Regions from separate parts of the Pseudarthrobacter sp. CCNWLW207 genome, predicted to be linked through region 1. Evidence: riboswitches for the same ligand, from Rfam matches in the RefSeq annotation. Region 1 holds a riboswitch; each other region holds the start of a gene.
The links. Region 1 has a riboswitch for thiamine pyrophosphate ahead of thiC (phosphomethylpyrimidine synthase ThiC). Riboswitches for the same ligand answer to the same signal wherever they lie in the genome.
Positions count from the first base shown of each region.

Region 2: it holds a riboswitch for thiamine pyrophosphate, as region 1 does, so the genes downstream of both, thiO (glycine oxidase ThiO) here and thiC (phosphomethylpyrimidine synthase ThiC) in region 1, are expected to answer to the same signal.
Region 3: it holds a riboswitch for thiamine pyrophosphate, as region 1 does, so the genes downstream of both, V9L17_RS17765 (bifunctional hydroxymethylpyrimidine kinase/phosphomethylpyrimidine kinase) here and thiC (phosphomethylpyrimidine synthase ThiC) in region 1, are expected to answer to the same signal.
Region 4: it holds a riboswitch for thiamine pyrophosphate, as region 1 does, so the genes downstream of both, V9L17_RS14930 (ECF transporter S component) here and thiC (phosphomethylpyrimidine synthase ThiC) in region 1, are expected to answer to the same signal.

Region 1 covers NZ_JBBCBS010000009.1:16,874-22,477, reverse strand. Annotated here, with positions in the region: gene V9L17_RS15750 (alpha/beta hydrolase) at 1-313, shown strand, start outside; gene thiC (phosphomethylpyrimidine synthase ThiC) at 318-2,129, opposite strand; TPP riboswitch at 2,124-2,231, opposite strand; gene V9L17_RS15740 (amidohydrolase family protein) at 2,307-3,389, shown strand; gene V9L17_RS15735 (VOC family protein) at 3,496-4,371, shown strand; gene V9L17_RS15730 (hypothetical protein) at 4,489-4,926, shown strand; gene rpsP (30S ribosomal protein S16) at 5,131-5,544, shown strand; gene V9L17_RS15720 (RNA-binding protein) at 5,546-5,604, shown strand, end outside.
Region 2 covers NZ_JBBCBS010000003.1:297,401-303,004, forward strand. Annotated here, with positions in the region: gene V9L17_RS07105 (RNB domain-containing ribonuclease) at 1-1,311, opposite strand, end outside; gene thiE (thiamine phosphate synthase) at 1,375-2,127, opposite strand; TPP riboswitch at 2,155-2,273, shown strand; gene thiO (glycine oxidase ThiO) at 2,266-3,591, shown strand; gene thiS (sulfur carrier protein ThiS) at 3,588-3,824, shown strand; gene V9L17_RS07125 (thiazole synthase) at 3,828-4,637, shown strand; gene V9L17_RS07130 (4a-hydroxytetrahydrobiopterin dehydratase) at 4,699-5,364, shown strand; gene V9L17_RS07135 (hypothetical protein) at 5,371-5,604, opposite strand, start outside.
Region 3 covers NZ_JBBCBS010000012.1:16,155-21,758, forward strand. Annotated here, with positions in the region: gene rpmA (50S ribosomal protein L27) at 109-372, opposite strand; gene rplU (50S ribosomal protein L21) at 432-740, opposite strand; gene V9L17_RS17765 (bifunctional hydroxymethylpyrimidine kinase/phosphomethylpyrimidine kinase) at 1,013-2,587, opposite strand; TPP riboswitch at 2,570-2,666, opposite strand; gene V9L17_RS17770 (Rne/Rng family ribonuclease) at 2,799-5,604, opposite strand, start outside.
Region 4 covers NZ_JBBCBS010000008.1:54,558-60,161, reverse strand. Annotated here, with positions in the region: gene V9L17_RS14950 (UDP-N-acetylglucosamine 1-carboxyvinyltransferase) at 1-125, opposite strand, end outside; gene V9L17_RS14945 (hypothetical protein) at 303-1,190, shown strand; gene V9L17_RS14940 (energy-coupling factor transporter transmembrane component T family protein) at 1,245-2,039, opposite strand; gene V9L17_RS14935 (ABC transporter ATP-binding protein) at 2,036-3,580, opposite strand; gene V9L17_RS14930 (ECF transporter S component) at 3,580-4,200, opposite strand; TPP riboswitch at 4,265-4,407, opposite strand; gene V9L17_RS14925 (heme-degrading domain-containing protein) at 4,481-5,023, shown strand; gene V9L17_RS14920 (hypothetical protein) at 5,174-5,604, shown strand, end outside.

The sequences.
Region 1 (5,604 bases):
CGTCCGCCGCGTCTATGCTGCAGATCTCCAAGAGCCCGCCACCCAGGAGGAACGACGCTCCGCCCGGCGGCTGCGGCTGCAGGCCCCGGCCTGGGAGGCGCCGCTGCATATCGTCCCTGGCGTGCCAACGCTGGTGCTGACCGGCGGCTGGGAGCCGCTGTATGAAGAGATCGCCGGATACCTCCGCGAAACCGGTGCCCTGCACCTCATTGCTGCGGGCGGGCACCGGCCCCAGGATTCGGCGGAAGGCGATCACGCCATCCGGGCGTTCGTGGGCGACGTCAGCCGCGGCCGGTCAGCCCGGGCCTCCTGACGCGTTAGCGCGAAGGCACCTCCAGGTCAGGCAGGTAAACCTTCCCGCCTGCCGCGAGGAACTCCTCGCTCTTTTCTCGCATCCCGGCCGCCATCTCCGCCAGCGCTGCCTGGGATTCAGCCGAGCCATACTCATCCCGGATGTCCTGGCTGATCCTCATGGAGCAGAACTTGGGGCCGCACATGGAACAGAAGTGGGCGGTTTTGGCCGGCTCGGCGGGCAGCGTTTCGTCATGGAAGGCTTCCGCAGTGACCGGGTCCAGGGACAGTGCGAATTGGTCCCGCCAGCGGAACTCGAACCGCGCCTTTGACAGGGCGTCGTCCCGCTCGTGGGCGCCGGGGTGGCCCTTGGCCAGGTCGGCGGCGTGGGCCGCGATCTTGTAGGTGATCACACCCGTCTTCACATCGTCCTTGTTGGGCAGGCCGAGGTGCTCCTTAGGCGTGACGTAGCAGAGCATGGCGGTGCCGTAGCGGGCGATCTCGGTGGCCCCGATGGCGGAGGTGATGTGGTCGTAGCCGGGTGCTATGTCCGTGACCAGCGGTCCGAGGGTGTAGAACGGGGCCCCCTTGCAGAGCTCCTGCTGGCGTTCCACATTCTCCCGGACGAGGTGGAACGGTACGTGGCCGGGTCCTTCCACCATCACCTGCACGTCGAATTCCCAGGCGCGCTGCGTCAGTTCAGCCAGCGTATCCAGCTCGGCGAACTGGGCGGCATCGTTGGCGTCCGCCGTCGCTCCCGGGCGCAGCCCGTCGCCGAGGGAGAAAGCGACGTCGTACTTGGCGAAAATTTCGCACAGCTCGTCGAAGTGGGTGTACAGGAAGTTCTCCTGGTGATGCGCGAGGCACCAGCCGGCCATGATGGAACCGCCACGGGAAACGATGCCGGTGACACGGTTGGCCGTCAGCGGCACGTAGCGCAGCAGCACTCCGGCGTGGATGGTCATGTAGTCCACGCCCTGCTCGCACTGCTCAATCACGGTGTCGCGGAAGATCTCCCACGTCAGTTTGTTGGCCTCGCCATTGACCTTCTCCAGCGCCTGGTAGATGGGCACCGTGCCGATGGGGACGGGGGAGTTGCGGATGATCCACTCACGCGTGGTGTGGATGTCATCGCCGGTGGACAGGTCCATCACGGTGTCGGCTCCCCACTGGGTTGCCCACTGCAGTTTGTCCACTTCCTCGGCGATGGAACTTGTCACAGCCGAGTTGCCGATATTGGCGTTGATCTTGACCAGGAAGGCCTTGCCGATGATCATCGGCTCGGATTCCGGGTGGTTGATGTTGTTGGGGATGATGGCGCGGCCTGCCGCCACTTCGCTGCGGACCAGTTCCACGTCACAGTTTTCGCGGAGGGCAACGAACTGCATCTCCGGGGTGATGACACCCTGCTTTGCGTAGTGCATCTGGGTGACTGTCCGGCCGTCGACGGCGCGGCGGGGCACCGGCTGTGCTCCCTTCCACTCTGCGGAGGCTGCGCCGCGGCGTACTGCCGACTTGCCGTCGTCGAGCAGGTTCCGTTCCCGGCCGCTGTAGGGCTCGGTGTCACCACGGGCCGCGATCCATTCCGAGCGGAACGGCTCCAGGCCCACCACCGGATCACTCCCAGGGCCGGCGGTGCGGTAGGTCCGGAAAGGGCCGTTCGCCTCGCCGTTGGGCGATGGTTCCAGCGCAATTTCCGTTACCGGAACCCGGATTCCGGTGGCCTCGTCACTGATGAACGCCAACGAATGGGATTTCAGCGACTGGGTCTCAGTGCCGGCTTTCCCCTTGGCAGTCTCATTTTGGGCAGCGATCAGCCGTGTTTCTGGTGTACTCAATGAATACTCACTTCCTTCGCCGGCATTACCCGGACAGGTTCAACGGTCGCAGGCTGCGTCAGCCTGATCTCAGCCCCTGCAAGGGCTCCCGTGTGGTCTAGATGAAGCTACCACAGGTCCAAGTGGGGAGGATGTGACTTGACAGGCTGACCATCTTCCGCGGATTAGGCTGTTGCCATGGCCGGAATCATCGAATTCAGCGGAACAGTGCTCACCGGACCGAATGAGGAACGGCGGGGCCTCTGGTCCGTGGACGGGCGGCTGACGTTCCGGCGTCCCGGGGCCGCTCCGAACGCGGTACTTGACGGCTGGGTGCTGCCCGGATTCGTTGATGCCCACTGCCACGTAGGCCTGGGTCCCGGCGGCGCTGTCCCGGATGCGATGGCTGAAGAACAGGCCCGCACCGACCGCGACGCAGGCACGCTCCTGGTCCGTGATGCCGGGGCGGCAAGCGACACGCGTTGGCTGCAGCAGCGTCACGACATGCCCAGGCTTGTTCGCGCCGGGCGGCATATTGCCCGGTCCCGGCGCTACCTGCGGGATTTCGCCGTCGAGGTGGAGCCGGACGGCCTGGTGGAGGCCGTGCGGAAGCAGGCGAGGGCCGGTGATGGCTGGGTCAAGCTCGTGGGGGACTGGATTGACCGCGACGCCGGAGACCTCGCACCGTCGTTTCCCGACGCCGTCGTCCGCGATGCCGTGCAGGCGGCGCATGACGAGGGCGCCCGGGTGACCGCGCACTGCTTCGCCGAAGACACCCTTGACCAGATGCTCGACGCCGGCATCGACTGCATCGAGCACGCCACCGGATTGCTGCCCCGGCACGTTCCCCGGCTCGCCGCCCAGGGTGTCCCCATCGTTCCGACGCTGATCAACATCGACACCTTCCCGGACATCGCCCGCCAGGCCGAAGCGAAATTCCCGCGGTACGCCGAGCACATGCACGCGCTGTGGGAACGCAGGTACGAGCGCGTGTACGAAGCCTTCGCAGCGGGTGTGCGAATCTATGCCGGGACAGATGCGGGCAGCGTCATCCGGCACGGACGGATCGCCGACGAAATCCTGGCACTGCACCGGGCAGGCCTCCCTCCTGCGGCGGCCCTGGATGCAGCTTGCTGGGGTGCGCGGACGTGGCTCGGCGCTGAGGGGATCTCCGAGGGTGCCAGCGCCGATGTGGTGTTGTGCGGGGAAGACCCCCGGCGCGTCCCCTCCACTGTCGCCACGCTCCGGCACGTCGTGTTGCGGGGCGAGGTGATCCGCTGACCGCCGAAGATCGCGCATCGTACAGCTGGGAATAAATTGAAGCTTCAAGTAATTTAGAAGAGTAGAGGCCTCCGAGATCCGGCGGCCGTTGGACCGGGAGTTTTCGATGACTGCAGAATCCACCAGCCAGGACCTTCTACCAGCCGAGCTCACCATGGGCACGGTGATGCTGAAGGTCGGCGACATGAAGCTCATGACTGACTACTACCAGCGCGCACTGGGCCTGGACGTGGTGGCCGAACAGGACGGTGGCCTCTACATGGGCCGGCTCGGAAAGCCGCTGGTGCATCTGGCCGCCGCCCCCGGGCTGACTCTTCCTGGCAGGGGCGAGGCCGGGCTGTTCCACACGGCGCTGCTTTTTGAGGACCAGGCGGCACTGGCGGCCACAGTCGCTACGGCGGCCCAATATGAGCCCCGCTCGTTCACGGGCAGTGCGGACCACTTGGTCAGTGAAGCCTTCTATTTCAACGACCCGGAGGGCAACGGCATCGAACTCTACTGGGACCGGCCGCGCAAAAACTGGTCCTGGAACGGAACGGACGTGGTCATGGACAGCCTGGCACTGCCTCCGCAGCGCTACCTGCAGGAGCATCTGACCCAGGAATCCGTTGAGGGCCAGCAGCGGACGGCGGCCGGGGTGGGCCACGTCCACCTCCAGGTGGGCGACGTCCACACCGCCCACGATTTCTATGTCGGCACATTGGGGTTCGAGAAGACGGCGGGCTGGCATGGCCAGGCGCTTTTTGTGTCAGCCGGGCGCTACCACCACCACATGGCCATGAACGTCTGGAACAGCCGCGGCGCCGGTCCCCGGAAAGATACCCTCGGCCTGGGGGAGGTGCTCATTGAGGTGCCGTCCGGAGATGACGTCGGCGCACTGGCCGATCGGCTGAAGGTCGCCGGGGTTGCCAGCCACCATACGGGGGCCGAGTTGCGCTTCGAGGACCCTTGGCGAAACAGCATCCGGGTCGCTGTGCGCTAAGCCGGGTGCGGCGGCCCAGGGAGCGCGGAGCCGTGTACTAGGCTGATTCCGAACGGCCGGGGCGGCTCTGCAGCTGCCTGCCAGAGCCGCACCGTCGACGGAATGAGGGCGATTCCCATGGGCTTCACCGAAATCTTTGTTTCAACCCACGACGCCGCGCTGAAGCGTGCCGGGATACTGGACGACGGCGGTTCCCCCGCCACGCCCGGCCTTCGGATTCCCGGGATCAGTGACTTCGAAATTGAACAGCTCGGGGACCTCGCCGGCGCGGCCGTCCATGCCGGTGGTGCGGACTATGAACTGGCCATGGTGGATGTGGCCAGCGATTCACTGCTGGGTGTTCCGCCCGCCATGGTCCGGGCGCTCGCTGAGCTGCTCAGCTATGAGACCGAGGGGGAGGGCAACGTACTCGACGACGTCGCCGAAAAATGGGCGGCCCAGGACGACATGCCATTCGGTGCGGCCGAGGCCAGGAAATACGTGCAGCAGCTGGCAGAGCTGGCCAGTGGAATCGAGGATGCCGACCGCACCGGGCTGTACGTCTGGTCATCCTGAGCAACGTGGGAGCATCGCCGGTGTCCGGCGGATCGGTCCCAAGTCGAAATCCGGGCGCTGATCTGGCACAATAAACAGGTACTCGATCTGCGTGGCCCCTCTCTCCGCGTCTGGATCCTGTCCTTCGAACCCTCAAGTATGGCCCGCCCCACGGGTGCAGAACGCCGGGTTCACCCCTTTTCTGAAACAGGAGTGACCACAAAAGTGGCCGTAAAGATTCGCCTTAAGCGCTTTGGCAAGATGCGCGCACCGTACTACCGCATCGTTGTTGCGGACTCACGCACCAAGCGTGATGGCCGTGCAATCGAAGAAATCGGCAAGTACCACCCCACCGAAGAGCCCTCATACATCGAGGTTGACTCCGAGCGTGCCCAGTACTGGCTGTCCGTCGGCGCCCAGCCGTCCGAGCAGGTTGCCGCGATCCTCAAGATCACCGGTGACTGGCAGAAGTTCAAGGGCCTCCCGGGCCAGGAAGGCACCCTGAAGACCAAAGCTCCGAAGGCTGCCTTCGTTGCTCCGGAGAAGGGTTCCGTGATCATCCCGGAAGCGATCACCAAGAAGTCCAAGCAGTCCGACGCCCCGGCCGAAGCCGAAGCCGAGACCACCGAGGCTGAGTAGATTGCTGGCTGAAGCGCTCGAACACCTGGTCCGCGGAATCGTTGATTCCCCGGAAGACGT
Region 2 (5,604 bases), on a different contig from region 1:
GTTTTTGCCGTTGTCCTTTTGCGGCTTGGACCCTGAAATGACGATTGCGTCGAATTCCTGGCCCACATGGTTGACCAGCAGGGCGGCCTCCACGGTGTCCAGCGCCAGACGCTCCATCCTGGCAGCCAGCTGATCGGAACCGGCCATGATCACCGGCAGGGAGGGCAGCGCTTCCCGCGCCCAGGCCGGGACCGGGCTGCCGTTGCTGAGTGCCTCACAGATGACCAGGACAAAGCGGTCCACCAGCCGACGGAGCGGAGCGGTGGTGTGGGCGTAGGCGGCTCCGATCGCGGACTGGCGGGCATCATTGGGGATTTCGCCGTCGAACGCCGTGTAGCTGGCACCACGGAAAAGCATTCCCGCCGAATGCATGATGGCCAGTTGCCGCGGATCCGTGGGGTCAAGCGTGCGGAGATACTCCCCGTAGCCCGCTTTCCCGTCCCAGGGCTTGCCCAGAACCTCGGTCTGCAGCCGGAAATGCCCCAGGGACCGTTCGTCAGGGGCGGGCATGGTCCGCAGGATGCCGACTTTGCCCTCAAGCATCAGGGTGGCCGCAGCCATTCCTGTCATGAGCGATATCTGGGCGTTCCAGTCCTCGACCGGGAGCTGGGGAGCAGCAGCGATCCGATAGCCGCCGTCGGGAAGCTGCACGATCTCCTGCTCAGGCATGTTCAGGCTCGCGCCATCGCGTTCCCGCTCCAGCTCAACACGCTTGAGGCCCACTTCCTTGAGGAGCTCCAACACCGGCGAGGCCGTTCCGGCGTCGAGTTCAGCCTGGGCGCCCTTGTAACTGAGCTTGGCCCGGCTGCGGACCCGTGCCCTTTGGACCGAAACAGACGTGACCTGGGCAGCCTGGTCCAGGTGGAAGTCCCAGACAAAGGCAGAGCAGAGCTGGCCTGCCAGGAGGCTGCCGGCCCCCTCGCTGATGACCTCCGGATGAAGCGGGATGCGGCCGTCGGGCGCGTAGAACGTCTGTCCCCGGCGGCGGGTCTCGGCGTCCAGCGGCCCGCCGGGCACCACGAATGCGGGTACATCTGCGATGGCGTAGAGGACCCGATAGCCGCTGCCGGCGCGCTCAATAAACAGGGCCTGGTCTAGATCGGTGGAGGACTCAGGATCAATAGTGAGGAAATCAATGCCTGTCAGGTCGGCATCAGGCAGTTGCCTTGACGAGACAGCGGCTTCCGCATCTCGGACGGCGTCGGCAGGGTAGTCGCCCGGTAGCTCCAGCTCGGTCCGCAGCGCACTCAGTGCCTCCTCGAGGGCATTGGTGTGCTCGTGGACATTTGGGGCCAGCCGATGATGTGACACGAAATTCAGGTTAGCCCGATTTTCGCTGATTATGCACGCCATCCCCTCTTTGGGGCCGGAGGCCTAGGAGCCGGCGGCGTCCAGGGCCCGAAGCAGTGCCGCGGCGGCCTCTGCGGGATCGGCGGCTTCGGTGATGGCCCGGACCACAACGATCCGGCGGGCGCCCGCTTCCACCACCTGCTCTACGTTGCCCAGGTCCACGCCCCCAATGGCGAACCAGGGTACCTCTGCCACGCCGGGCACGGACGCCGCCTGTTTGACTGCGCCCGCGGCGTACCTGAGGAGGTCGAGCCCGACGGCGGCCCGGCCGGGCTTGGTGGGGGTGGCCCACACCGGACCAACACAGAAATAGTCCAGCCCGGTGGGCGCGGCTGTGACGGCGGCCGAGGCCGAGACCGCGCCGTCGATCTGTGAGGTGGTGTGGGTGGACAGACCGATGGCTGCATTGCCGTTCAACAAGGTGCGTGCAGCCTTCAGCGGCAGGTCCTTCTGGCCAATATGGAACACCGGGGCACCTGAGAGCACCGCGACGTCGGCCCGGTCATTGACCGCCCATAGCCGTCCATGGCGCAGGGCGGACTCCTTCAGTACCGCCAGCAGGTCCAGCTCCTCTGCTGCCTCAATCGTCTTGTCGCGGAGCTGGATGATGTCCACGCCCCCGGCGAAGGCCGCATCAACAAACTCGGCGAAGTCACCGCGATCCTTACGGGCATCCGTGCACAGGTACAGCCGGGCACCGCCCAGGGCCTCAGCATGGCTGGTGGAAAGGAAGGTGCTGTTGACGACGGCAGTGCTGTCAGGAAGGGCTGCGTTCATGGAAACCAGAGTAGTTCCTCTAAACTGGGCAGGTACTGCGGGAGCCCGCGGCAGCTGTCATAAAGCGCCGGGCTGAGAGGGCGTCAGAGCCGACCGCTTGACCTGATCCGGCTAGTACCGGCGTAGGGAAGGAACCACATGATCCCGCCAACCGGCAGTCCCTCCGCCGGCGCCCCCAATGACGCTCTCGCCGACCTCTCTGCTGACGTCGCCGTTATCGGCGGGGGTGTGATCGGGCACGGCATAGCCTGGGAAGCCAGGCGCTCGGGCCGTTCTGTGGTGGTCATCGATGATGCCCCCGGTTCCGGCGCCTCCTGGGCTGCGGCAGGCATGCTCGCCCCGGTAAGTGAGTTGCACTACCAGGAGGAAGAACTCCTGGAGCTGATGCTTGAATCGTCCCGGCTGTGGCCGGCCTTCGCGGCGGACCTGGCCCGGGACGTTCCCGGCGATGCAGGGTACCTGCCCACCCCCACGCTGGCCATCGGCGCGGACGCGGCCGACCGCCGTGCGCTGATGGACCTCCGATCAGTCCAGCGGGCCCAAGGGCTGGACGTTGAACCACTGACGGTGCGCGAGGCCCGCAGCCGCGAAGCCCTCCTGAGCCCCGCGATCTCCTGCGCCCTGGACATTCCCGCTGACCACCAGGTGGATCCGCGGAAGCTGGTGGCGTGCCTGCGGGAGGCTTTGGCCAGCCACAGGGAGGATTCAGGATCCGCCGTCGCAGGAGCCGAACACGGATTCGCCGTTGCCGACCGTGCGTCGTCGCTGGCCTGGAAAGACGGCCGGGTCGCCGGTGTCCGGCTGGCCGGTGGGGGCTCGGTGACCGCCAGCGAAACCATCGTGGCCAACGGGCTCGGAGCGGCGTCGTTGGCCGGGCTGCCCGATGGACTCCAGCTGCCGCTGCGCCCCGTGCACGGCGACATTCTCCGGCTGCGCGTCCCGGAGCATCTCCGCCCTCTGGTCACCGCCACTGTCCGCGGACTGGTCCACGGTGTTCCCGTCTACATCGTTCCAAGGCGTGACGGCACTGTGGTCATCGGTGCCACCCAGCGCGAGGACGCGTTGGCAGCATCCAGTCCGGAGCGCCGCCAGGACGGCACAGGAACGTCGGCTGGCGGCGTCTCGGCAGGCGGCGTCTACCAGCTGCTTCGCGATGCCCAGGTCCTGGTGCCGGCGGTCGCCGAGCTGGAACTGCTGGAAAGTACAGCCCGGGCGCGTCCTGCTACGCCGGATAACGCTCCATTGCTGGGCCGCGTCCACCTCCCAGGGAACCCCGGACCGGTGGATGGCCTGATCGTGGCGACGGGTTTTTTCCGCCACGGTGTGCTGTTGACCCCTGCAGCCGCCGCCATCTGCCGGGACCTCATGGATGGACGCACAGACCCGCGCTGGCTCCCGTTCAGTCCGGCCAGATTCTCCACACGCCGTGCCGCCATCCTCCAACCCACCAAGGAAACAGCATGAACATCACCCTCAATGGTTCGCAGCACAGCGTGTCCGACGGCGCGTCAATTACCACTCTGGTCAGCCAGGTCACTGGCCGTCCCCTGGCTGCGAACGGGCAGGCCACCGACGGGCAAAAACTGGGTGTGGCAGTGGCACACAACTCCGAAGTAGTACCCCGCAGCCAGTGGTACGTCACGGCACTCGCCGAAGGTGACGACGTCGAACTGGTCACAGCAGTCCAGGGAGGCTGAACCATGACCGAAACCATCAATACCGTTAACCCGACCGGGCACCCGGACGCGCTCGTGATCGACGGCGTGGAGCTCGGCTCCCGCCTGATCATGGGCACCGGCGGCGCGCCAAGCCTTGATGGGCTGGGCGCGGCCCTGCTGGCCTCCGGGACGGAGCTGACCACCGTGGCCATGCGGCGATACTCGCCAGCCGAAACCGGCTCCCTTTTCCAGCTCCTGCTGGACCATGGCATCCGGGTCCTGCCCAACACTGCCGGCTGCTTCACTGCGCGGGATGCCGTGATGACGGCTGAACTGGCCCGCGAGGCGCTGGAAACAGACTGGGTCAAGCTTGAGGTCATCGCCGACGAACAGACCCTCCTGCCGGACGCCGTTGAGCTCGTGGACGCGACTGAACAGCTCGTCAACCGGGGCTTCAAGGTGTTCGCCTACACCAACGACGACCCCGTCCTGGCCCTGCGGCTCGAAAACCTCGGCGCGACGGCGGTCATGCCACTGGGATCGCCCATCGGCACCGGGCTGGGCATCCTCAACCCGCACAACATCGAACTCATCGTGTCCCGCGCGTCGGTGCCCGTGGTGCTGGACGCCGGCATAGGGACTGCCTCGGACGCTGCCCTTGCCATGGAACTGGGTTGCGACGCCGTCCTGCTGGCTACCGCTGTCACACGCGCCCAGAACCCGGCACTCATGGGGGAGGCCTTCAAACACGCTGTGATCGCCGGTAGGCTGGCGAAAGCGGCCGGGCGGATACCGCGCCGTGAGCACGCCCTGGCATCCTCAGCCATGGAAGGCCGGGCAGAGTTCCTCTGACCCGTTGCCGCCGCGGCCAGCCACCGGGCGTGCCCTCAAGGATCAACCCGAGGAGCCAGCCGTGGCGGGCACTGAAGACACACTCAGCAGGTCAGCCATCGATGAAGCGCTGGCTGGCCTCCCGGACTGGCGGTACCGCCTCGGCGGGTTCGTGACTGTGTTTAAAACGCCGACGGCGGCCGCGGCCTTGCAGCTGATAGCCGACGTCGGACGCCTCGCCGAAGAACAAAACCACCACCCGGACCTCGACTGGCGGTACAACCGTGTGTTCCTGCGGTACACCTCCCATGACGCTGGCGACGTGGTGACTTCCCGGGATGTGAGGGCTGCTGGTGCGGCGAGTGCTGCCGCAGCAGACGCCGGAGCAACAGCGGAACCGGGACTGCACCGGACCGTTGAGGTGGGAATCGACACGACGGACGCCGCTGAAATCTCCGAGGTGTGGCGCGTCGCACTGGGATACAAGAAGGGCCCCGGCACGGACCTGGTGGATCCTCACGGACGCGGCCCGTCAGTGTGGTTCCAGGAGACGCCCACCCCCAACAGCAGCAGGATGCACCTGGACATCCATCGAAGCCGCGCGGAGTCGGGTGCTGTCCTGGAGAAGACTGTGGCTACCGGAGCGTTAATGAACCGTGACCACGCACCCAATTGGGTGGTGGTCACGGATTCACAGGGAAACCGGCTCTGCCTGTGCACGGAGGCAGGACGTCAGCCGGCGGGTTGAGCCTGGCTAGAGCTTGAGCGCCGCCGTCAGCCGCAAAGTGTCGTAGTGCGACCTGGTGCGTCCGAGGTACACCGCAGCACCCACCGCGGCCGCTGACCCCAGCACCATGGGCAGCACCCACGGAATCCAAGTGAGGCCCGGCTGGTAGCCGAAGCCTGCGGCAATGAAGATGATCCAGCTCAGCGCGCCGACCGCCGCGGCAACCCCGGCGGGCAGCCCCATGCCGTACTTGGCGTGCCG
Region 3 (5,604 bases), on a different contig from region 1:
CCTCAGTGCTGTTTCCTGGACGCTGCAAAGCGCCAAGACGATTGTAATGCGGTTAAAAGAACAGTGGAGCGGACCAAATGGCCCGCTCCACCGCTTCAGAACTATGAGTTACTCTGCAGCTGCAGCAGCAACGATGTTGACAACGCGGCGACCGCGGCGGGTGCCGAATTCAACGGCGCCCGGGGTCAGTGCGAACAGGGTGTCGTCGCCGCCACGGCCTACGCCGGCGCCCGGGTGGAAGTGGGTGCCACGCTGGCGGACGATGATTTCGCCTGCGGAAACTACCTGGCCGCCGAAGCGCTTGACGCCGAGGTACTGGGCGTTGGAGTCACGACCGTTGCGAGTGGAGCTCGCGCCTTTTTTATGTGCCATTTGAAATGCCTGCCTCTAAATTCTGGGGAATCTGCTGAAAACCTGAACAGTAACGAAGGTTACTTGATACCAGTGATCTTGACCTTGGTCAGTTCCTGACGGTGACCCTGGCGCTTCTTGTAACCGGTCTTGTTCTTGAACTTCTGGATGACGATCTTCGGACCACGGAGGTCATTGAGGATCTCAGCCGTAACAGTTACCTTGGCCAGGTCCGCAGCGGCGGAGGTGACCTTGTCACCGTCTACCAGGAGCAGTGCGGGCAGCTGAATGGTGCTGCCGGCTCCACCGGGGACGCGGTTCAGGGTAACGAAGTCTCCAACGGAAACCTTCTCTTGGCGGCCGCCTGCGCGGACAATCGCGTACACCACTTGGGAACTCACTTCTCTCGACGTTTATTACTAGATTTGCGTGCGGAACCTGGGCCTATATTTGGCTGGGCTCTCGCTGTGCCTCAACGCCGTGGGGTCGTAACCCAAGTGTTGGCGTAAGCACCGAAGATCTAGAATACGCTAATTTTGCCTTCGGCCGCAAATGAGGCTGGTTCCGGCGGGCTGTCCGTGATAAGCGCCACAAACGTGCGCACCACTGACAATCCGGAACCGTGCCCGACTATCGTACCGGCTGGATGGGCCGGGGAGCGTCAGGCGTGCAGCCGCGGCGCGTCGAAGAAATCAACTTCGAAACGGCACGACTGGTTGAAAGCGACGACCATGGCAGCACGCTCGTCCTCCGAGCCCCGGCGTCCGGCTTCGTCGGCCAGGGCAATAGCTGCACGGGTGGCCTGCGCGAAGTCCTCGTCGGCGTACGTCCGCAGCCACTCGGCGTACGGGTGGTCCGCCGGGGCGCCCGCGGCAAGGAATTGCGCGTGGAGGGTCTGTCCGACTTCGGCGTAGAGCCAGAAGCAGGGCAGGACCGCTGCCACCAGCACCGCGTAACTGCCCGATGCGGAGGCGGCCAGCAGGTGGTCCACATACGACTTCGTGACAGGACCGAGGACGGGCTCCACGGTTCGCGTACTGAGCCAGGTCCGATGCAGCTCCGATTCAACCTCCAGGCATTGCTGGGCTGATCGGGCCCAAAACAGCTGTGCGGCTTCGGTGGGGGCCAAGGCGCTGGCCCGTGCCAGCACCCTTGAGTACCCATTGAGGTAGATGGCATCCTGGGCCAGGTAGTAGGCGAACTGCTTTTCGGGCAGGCTTCCTGCCACGAGGTTCCGGATGAACTCGAGCTCATAGATGGCGGCGAGGTCTGCGGTGGCCTCCGCACGGAGGAGCTCGGCGAAGCCGCCCTCGCCGAGCGGGGACGGGTCCAGGACAGGCCCTGTGGCCGCCTGCAGGTGGTGGAAGTGGTGGACGGGACCGTTTCCCGCACCGACGTCCAGGCCGTTCGAGGACTCCAGGGCACCTGCCAGCCAGGGCTTGACGTGCCGCAGTGAGGCCTCCCAGTCCCCCAGCCGGGCCTGTGCCGTTGCCATGGCCGACGAGAGCGAGCAGCCCGTCCCGTGGCTGTTCCGGGTGGGGATCCTGTCCCCCGGAACCTCCACAATTTCCTGGGCAAGCAGTCCGCCGGTATTGACGAGGGCATCCGGGCAGGCGGCGCCGTCGAGATGTCCCCCCTTCACCAGGATGGTGGAGCCGGTGTCCGCCGCCAACCGCCGGCCCTGTTCCAGCGCTTCTGCCCAGGAGCCGGCCTGGGCCTCTCCGAGCAGCATGGCCAGTTCAGCGAGATTGGGCGTGATCAGGTCCGCCAGCGGGAGCAGTCCGCGGAGGGCAGCCTCGGCAGACGCCTGCAGGAGCCTGTCGCCGCTGGTAGCCACCATGACGGGGTCAAGGACTACGACGCCGGGACGCACCTTTTCGAGCCAGCTGCGGACCGCGGCCACCACCTCGGCATCGCCCAGCATGCCGATTTTGACGGCATCAATGGTGATGTCATCGCTCACGGCTTCCAACTGCTGGACCAGGAAGGCGGCCGGCGGCACGTGCACCGCGCGGACGCCCTGAGTGTTCTGCGCTGTCAGCGCGGTGATCGCGGCCATCCCGTAGCCGCCGTGGGCTGCGATGCTTTTCAGGTCGGCCTGGATGCCGGCGCCGCCGGACGGGTCGGACCCTGCGATGGACAGCACCCGCGGAACGTCCCGGAGGACCGGGGCCGGCGCTGCCGGGCTGAGTACAGGTGCCGGGGGCAGGACAGTAGTTGAAGACAAGGAAGACATCCCTTCGCCGGTGCTAGCCGGACAGGTTCAACGGGTGTGGATCTCAGCCGGCCCTTGCGCGGCACCCCGTGTCGGTAACCAAGCCTAGCGTTTCAGTGCCCGGCCCGGTGTCAAATGGCCTGGTCACATGAAGCCGTTAACGCGCGATGCCCGGACGCGCCCCTGCGAAGGGTCGTGTCCGGGCATCCTGGCTGATGTCCTTTGCGGAGGATCAGAGCTCGGAAGCAGGTACTCCTACCCCGAGGATGATTGGCGCCTCTGCCTGTTTCTTGTCGCCTGCGGCGGTTGTGGCCGGCTCAGGCGCCTTGGCCGCGTGGGAGTGGCCGCCGGCTGCTGCGTGCGTTGCCTCGTGGTGTTCTACCGAGGTTGCGTTTGCCGCGCCCTGGGCCCGGCTGGCGCTGCGGTTGCGGCGGGGCCTGCGGGTACGGGACTGCTCAGCGGTGTGGTCTGAGTAATCCTTCTCCTCTACCGCAGCACGCGGCACGTCGGTGCTTGGCTGCGGGGCAGCCTGCGCAGGCTCCGGAGCGGCAACGGGGGGCTCGCCGAGGTGCGCGAAGGCTTCCGCGAGCCTGTCGAGCGTCAGGGCCGGCTGCTGCGGCTGGTCTGCCGCGTGCTCCACGAACGGCAGCGCCACCTGTTCCCCGCCGAAAGTGAGCACGGCAGCAGGACGTCCGGACGCGTCGGCGTCATGCTGACGGGCTGTTGCCGGTGCCTGGCCTGTTGGTGCCTGGCCTGTTACTGCCGGGGCGCCGTGGGCCTGCTCCGTCGTCGTCCGTGCTGCCGCTGCAGGGCTTCCGGCCGCCGCGGCTCCAGCAGCGTGGGCTACCTCGTCGTCGTGCAGGTGCGCTGCGTGCGCCGCCGCGGCGATGTTGGCCAGGGCCAGCCTGGTGGCCTCAGCCTTGGCGTGCCGCTCGGCGTCGCTGGGATCCGGGTGGACCGTGTGGATCTGGACCGGTGCGGACGGTGCCGCCTCCAAGGGAACGCCTCCGCGTCCACGGCGCCGCTTGCGGTCGCCACGTGCGCCGGGCTGGCTGTCGGCCCGCTGGCTTTCCGGGCGCTGGTCGGGCCGCGGGGTGTCCGTGCGGTGAGTGTCCGTACGCTGCACGTGGTGCTCGGCAGCCACCGTGTTGGCGCGACGGTGCTCCACGGGATCGTCGTGGGTGACCACGCCGCGGCCGGCACAGGTTTCGCACTGCTCGCCGAAGACTTCCAGCAGCCCGGTGCCCATGCGCTTGCGCGTCATCTGAACGAGCCCCAGCGACGTTACTTCTGCCACCTGGTGCTTGGTGCGGTCGCGGCCCAGGCATTCCACCATGCGGCGCAGGACGAGGTCGCGGTTGGATTCCAGGACCATGTCGATGAAGTCGATGACGATAATGCCGCCGATGTCGCGGAGCCGCAACTGGCGTACAACTTCTTCGGCAGCTTCGAGGTTGTTCTTGGTGACCGTTTCCTCGAGGTTGCCGCCGCTGCCGGTGAACTTGCCGGTGTTGACGTCCACCACGGTCATGGCTTCGGTTCGGTCGATGACCAGCGAACCGCCAGAGGGCAGGAAGACCTTGCGTTCGAGTGCCTTATGGATCTGCTCGTCGATCCGCCAGGCCGCGAAGATGTCCTGGTCCTTGGTCCACTTTTCCAGGCGGCCCACCAGATCGGGGGCCACGTACGTGACGTAGGCCTCGATGGTGTCCCAGGCCTCCTCACCGGAGACGATCAGCTTGGAGAAGTCCTCGTTGAAGACGTCCCGAACCACCTTGATGGTGAGGTCCGGTTCGCCGTAGAGAAGTTCCGGGGCAAGGATCTTCGTGGACGTGGACTGGCTTTCAATGCCCTCCCACTGGGCGCGCAGACGGTTGATGTCGTGCGTGAGCTCCTCTTCCGAGGCGCCTTCTGCGGCCGTGCGGACGATGACGCCGGCATGCTCCGGCAGGCGGTCCTTGAGGATGCGCTTGAGCCGGTTGCGTTCGACGTCGGGCAGCTTACGTGAGATTCCCGTCATGGAGCCGCCGGGTACGTAGACCAGGTAGCGGCCGGGGAGGGAGATCTGGCTGGTCAGGCGCGCGCCCTTGTGACCCACGGGGTCCTTGGTGACCTGGACCAGGACGGTGTCGCCGGACTTCAGGGCGTTCTCGATCCGGCGCTGCTTGCCTTCGAGGTTGACGGCTTCCCAGTTCACCTCACCGGCGTACAGGACGGCGTTGCGGCCGCGGCCGATATCAACGAACGCCGCTTCCATTGATGGCAGGACGTTCTGCACCTTGCCGAGGTAGACGTTCCCGATCAGGGAGTCCTGCTGCGTCTTGGAGACAAAGTGCTCGGCCAGGACGCCGTCTTCGAGGACTGCGATCTGGATTCTGTCGTCGCGTTGCCGGACGATCATCTGGCGGTCCACGGATTCGCGGCGGGCCAGGAACTCTGCTTCGGTGATGACGGTGCGGCGGCGGCCAGTATCGCGGGATTCACGGCGGCGCTGCTTCTTGGCTTCCAGCCTGGTGGAGCCCTTGACGGACGTCACGCGGTTGTTGACGGGCGCTTCGGTCACGGCGCGGGGAGCGCGGACGCGGGTCACTGTGTTGGGCGGATCGTCATCCCCGCCACCGGTCAGTTCCAGGTCCTGGTCACCGCGGCGGCGCCGACGACGACGGCGGGAGGTTACGCCCTCGTCTGGCTGGCCCGCTGATTCCTCGTCAGCTTCCTCTGTTTCATTGTCGCTGCCCTCGCTGTCGCCCTCGAGGTCGCGGTCGCCTGCGCGGCTGCGCCCGCGGCGACCACGGCTGCGCCGCCTGCGACGGCCGTTGGCGTCGTCATCTTCGGTGAGTTCGGCGTCGTCCTCTTCCGCTTCCTCCGCCGCCGCGGCGGGTGCCGGGGCGGGACGGACCACGGTGCTCAGGTCCGGTGCCTGGAACAGGACGGAGGTTGCCGACCCGGGCTCCAGGAAAAGGGAGCCGAACGGGCTGGCCGGTGCTGGCTGTGCGGGTTCTGCGGCTTCAGCGTCAGGCGCGGTGGTTTCGGAAGCT
Region 4 (5,604 bases), on a different contig from region 1:
TCCATCCGTGCGACGGCACTTTGGCTGGTTCCAAGCTCGGCGGCCAGCTGTCCCTGGGTCCAGCCTTTCTGGCTGCGGGCCTCCCGGAGCGTTGCGGCAACGTGTTCAGCAGTTTCCTGAGTCATATGAAAAAAATATCATAAATGAGCTATTTTGCCACGCACACACTCTCAGTTGGAAGGTCAGGATCGTAAAGAACCCACCTCATGCGATAGCCTTGGCTACCCGCGGCGCCCTTGACCCGCGTCGCTGGGGAAGAGGAGACTGAAAAGACCTGCCCGCCGGGCTAGGACGGAGGTCCCATGCACAGAGCTGTGCCGGGAACGTTACCCACCTCAACGGGTGCGCTGAGGCTGATGCCTTGCGCCCTGGCACTCGGCCTGGCCCTGGTGTTTGGCATGGTGTTCGCGCCCCCGGTTGCCGCAGTGCAATCCCCCGGCGAAGGCAGCCCATCGCTGCTGGGCAACGACGTCTCCTGGCCACAGTGCAACAAACAACTCCCCAGGGGCGCGGCCTTCGCCATTGTCGGGGTCAACAACGGCCGTGCCAACGCAACGAACCCTTGCCTCGCGGAGCAGTTGAAGTGGGCGAACGCCATCGACGCCAACGGGGACCGCGCAGAAAACCCCACCGCCCAGCCAACCGTTGCGCTCTACGTCAATACAGCCAATCCCGGGCTGACAGGCTCGTGGTGGCCCACCAGCAATGACTACCCCGCCGCAAAGCCGGTCCACAATCCGTACGGTGACTGCGCAAGGAACAGCACTGACGATCCGGAGGTTACCGAAGCCTGCTCTTACATGTACGGCTATGCCAAGGCCTACGACGACGCGTACCTCCGCGGCATCAGCAAGCCCTCGGAGTATGTATGGTGGCTCGACGTCGAAACCGGCAACTCATGGTCGGGCAACAGGAACTGGAACCGCGCAGTCCTCGAGGGTATGACCGATTTCTTCCACGGCATCGGCGCCGACGTCGGCATCTACTCCAGCGGGTACCAATGGGGACAGATCGTAGGCACTGTCAGCAACTCCAGCAGCCTTTACACCCTGCCCAGCTGGCTGGCAGGTGCCCGCACCGCAACAGGGGCCAAGGCGATCTGCTCGGATGCCCCGCTCACCGCCGGCGGCAAGGTCGCACTCACCCAGTTCGTGTCCGGGGAATTCGACTACAACCACTCCTGCATCTGAGCGTCGCGCTGACGGCGGCTACTTCCCGATGAACGCCATACGTTCTCTCCAGGACTAGCCGCCGACGAAACTCCACGTGCCGGCAAACACGGCGGCGGCCACGGCCGCTGTAGCCATCAGGGCCCCGCCTGCCAGGACCCACACGTCGAGCCTGCTGTAGGTGGATTCACGTGCCCAAGTCCGGTCCCCGCCGCCGAAGCCACGCGCCTCCATGGTGACCGCGAGCCGTGACGCCCTGCGGATGGCCTGGACCAGGAGGCCGAAACTCTGGCCCAGGGTGGCTTTCATCCGTTGCGCCGGGTTGCCGCGCGAGCCAACGCCGCGGGCGCGGCGGGCCATCCCAATGGTCTGCCACTCCTCGGCCATCAGGCCAACAAGCCGCATGGCCGCGAGCGTCCCCAGCACGAACCGGTGCGACAGCCGGGCCTTCTGGGCCAGCGCATCGGCGAGGTCGGTGGGATCGGTGCAGCTCATGAGGAGGACGGCCGGCAACGCGATCGCCAAGCCGCGGAGCATAAAGCCCAGCCCCAGCTCCAGGGAGCCTTCGCTCATGGACCAGATGCCGACGTCGAGCAGTACCCTTCCGCTGTCCGGAGCCAAAATCGAGGTGCTCCAGCCACCCACGGCGGCCGCCAGGATCAGCGGCCAGCCGCGCTGCCACAGCAACGTCAGGGTCAGTCCTGCGAGCGGGAAGAGCAGCAGTTCGCAGAAGAGCGCCACGGAGGCGGAGACCCAGTCGATGGACAGCGCCAGCACCACGGTCATGAAGACGACGGCGGCGAACTTGCTCAGCGGATTGGCGCGGGTCAGCAGTGCTTGGTTCCCCCGCAGGGTCAGTTCCTGCCTCATGGGGCCACCGCTTCGGTGGTGCCCAGCCGGAGCTCGGCGCCGCCCAGGGCCGTGCTGAATTCGGCATCGTGCGTTACGGATACCACGGCGGTGCCGGCGTCGAGCAGTTCGGAGAGGAAGGACGCGAGCTCGGCCCAGGTGTTGGCGTCCTGGCCGAAGGTTGGCTCGTCCAGGACCAGCACCTGCGGGTGGGCGGCGAGCACCGTGGCCACGGACAGCCGGCGCTTCTCACCGCCGGAGAGCGTGTAGGGGTTGGCGTCCACGAGTTCGGTCAGCCGAAGCCGCTGGAGGAGCTCATCCACCCGTTCCTCGCCGTGGCCAAGATGCCTGGGGCCGAACATCAGCTCGTCCAGGACATTGCCCGTGACAAACTGGTGCTCTGGCTCCTGGAAGACGGTTCCGATGCGGGCGATCAGCTGGTCCGCCTTCCATTTGTAGGGGTCGATGCCTGCGCCCTGGCTCAGGTCCACGGTGGCCGAAACGTTTCCCCCTACGGGTGCCAGCAGGCCGGCCAGGGTCAGCGCGAATGTGGATTTTCCCGCACCGTTCGGACCTGTGATGGTGAGCGCCTGCCCGGCGCGAACTTGCGCCGAGATGCCCTGCTGGACCGGAACCGGAGGGATCGCTTTGAAGCGGCGGCGGCGAGGCCGCTCCCGCGAAACGGCAAGGTCCTCGGCCGCCAGCAACAGGTCCCCGGAGCCGCCGGAAGTCCGGTTCCGCGTGGCCGGAACAAAGCCGGGGACCCACACACCGGCAGCAATCAGCATGTCCCTCGCCTCGGCGAGGACCTGGTCCGGCGGCCCGTCCAGCAGCACTGCGGGATCGGTTGCGGAGCCTGGCTGCAGCACCACGATCCTGTCCACGAGGTCCTTCCAGACGGACACGCGGTGCTCCACCACAACCAGCGTGGCCCCGGTCTTGTCCAGGCAGCGTCCGACGGCGTCGCGGACCTCGAGGACCCCGGTGGGGTCCAGGTTGGCCGTGGGCTCGTCCAAGAGGATCAGCCCGGGCCGCATGGCCAGGATGCCGGCGAGCGCCAGGCGCTGCTTCTGCCCGCCGGAAAGGGCCGACGTCGGGTGGTCCAGCGGCAGGTGGGAGAGCCCGACGTCGTCAAGCGCCTCGTGCACGCGCGCCCAGATCGCATCGCGCGGCACGGCGAGGTTCTCGGCGCCGAAGGCGACGTCGTCGCCGAGCCGGGAGAGGACCACCTGCGTTTCGGGATCCTGCTGCACCAGCCCGGCGCGGCCGCGCCGCTCACGGGGGGACGCGCCGTCGATCCGCAGCGAACCGGATTCGTCGGAATCGCCCGCTTCGCCGTCGTCGTTCATATCCCCCAGCACCCCCGCGAGGGCGTGGAGCAGCGTGGATTTGCCCGCCCCTGACGGGCCCAGCAGGAGCACACGCTCCCCGGGCTTGATGTCCAGGTCCAGGGCGTGGACCGCAGGCCGGGACCGGCCGGCGTGCCGCCACCCCCAACCGCGGGCAGTGACGGCGGCGGGCCGCATCGCAGCGGCTGTGCCGTCGTCGTAGGCTGCGGGCATTAGGAGAAGGCGGGCTCCGACGCAGCCTTGCGGGACGCGAAGGAGCTCAGCACACCGGTCCTGGCCAGGCCGCGCGTGGCGATCCAGGACAGCGCGCCGGCGATGATCGCGCCCGAGATGGCGGTAAATACGATGTACGCGAGCTTGTCACCGGCGGCGTAGGCGATGTTCCAGCCCCAGGGGGCGAAGGAGTCGTTCAGGCCGCAGAACAGCCCGGCCGCAGCGCCGGCCAGCAGGGCGACGGGCAGGTTGAACTTCTTGTAGACGAAGATGGCGAAGATGATCTCGGCACCCAGGCCCTGGACGAAGCCGGAAAACAGCACGGAGGCGCCGTACGGCGAGCCCATGATCAGTTCACCCATGGCGGCCACCGTTTCGCAGAAGAGCGCGGCGCCCGGCTTGCGGATGATCAGCATGCCCAGCACGGCGGGGATCATCCAGCCGCCGGCGATGAGGCCGGTCAGCGGCGGGTAGACGGCGTTCATGGGCGGCGAAACCGCGGCGGCGCCCTGGGACCACGCCCAGAAGATCACGCCGCCGGCGATGGCGATGAGGGCGGCCACCACGATGTCAACGATGCGCCAGGTGTAGCCGGTCTTTTTGATTGCTGCAGTGCTCATGTGATCCTCCTGAGGAACAGGAGGGGAAAGTGTTCCGGCGGTCGGCTTGCCGCCGGTTACCGCACACTTCGAGAACTCGACTCCCTTGCGCCGGTACTAACCGGATCAGGTTCGAGGGTCTGCGGCTGTCCCGCACTCTCAGCGCCCACCTGCGGTTCCCTGGCAATGCCAGTGATGCCCGACGGCGGCGCTCCCCTGTCGTTAATAAAGCTGGTCTTTGAATATTCTGCCCTGATGGGCGTGGTCCAGTTTACACCGCTGGGGCGGTAGATTGTGGGCCATGACTGCCAACAACCCGACTGTGACTGCGTTCAATCCCGACTCAAGGCTGCCCCAGCCATCAGGCCTGCTCGAGGCCCTGATTGACCGGATCGAGGCCGAGATCACCGAGCTGCAGTTTCCGCATTTCACCAAGGACGATTCCCTCAATCTGGGGTTGCTCCTGGTGGAGCTGGGGAAGACGCGGCGGCTTCCCATCGCGATCGACATTACCAAGGGCGAACAAGTGCTCTTCCACGTGGCCTTGGATGGCGCCACCCCGGACAACGAGCACTGGATCCGGGCCAAGCAGCGTACCGCCGCCCGGTATGAGATCCCGTCATTGCTGGTGGGACTCCGCGGCAGGCTGCACGGCGGCCGGATCGAGGACCACGGCTGGTTCGACGAGTCCACCTACGCGCCACACGGCGGCTCCTTCCCGGTGTACGTGGCCGGGGTGGGTGCTGTAGCCACTGTCACCGTTTCCGGGCTGCCTCAGCAGCAGGACCACGACCTCGTGGTGGAGGCCCTGCGCGAAATCCTGGGGTCCATGCGGGCCGAGTAAGCGTGCCCCTGGGCTGGGCTTCCTGACACTCCCGAAGTTGACACGCTCCCCCTGACGACACGAGGATGAAGTCGATCCGGTAAGCGTTTTCTCACTGGCGCAGCCGTGGAAGCCGCCGTCAAATCCGGCAGCCTTCAGGAGGGCGGGCATTTGAGCAGCCAGCACACCATCGACCGTCAAGCCCTGGTCCGCCGGCACAACGTGGAGCAGCGGAGCCTTGATCCCCGCAGCCCGGTTTCCGTGGGCAACGGCGAGTTCTGCTTCACGGTAGACCTCACCGGGCTCCAGAGCCTCCCGGCCGAGTACCCCGTAGGAGGGCCGCCCGGCACGCTGCTCGGCTCGCAGTCCCAATGGGGCTGGCACTCCATCCCCGCGTCCGAGGAGTACAGCCTGGCCAGTTCCACGGTTCTGTACGATTCCGCGCGGGGCCCGGTCCCTTACCTGGACATGGTGGGCGACATCGTGGAAGGCCGGGAGACTAAGGCGTCCCGCGCCGAGACCTGGCTGCGGGCGAACCCGCACCGCCTGGACCTGGGCCGGATCGGGTTCGCGTGGACGGATCGGGCCGGGGCCGGGGCGCC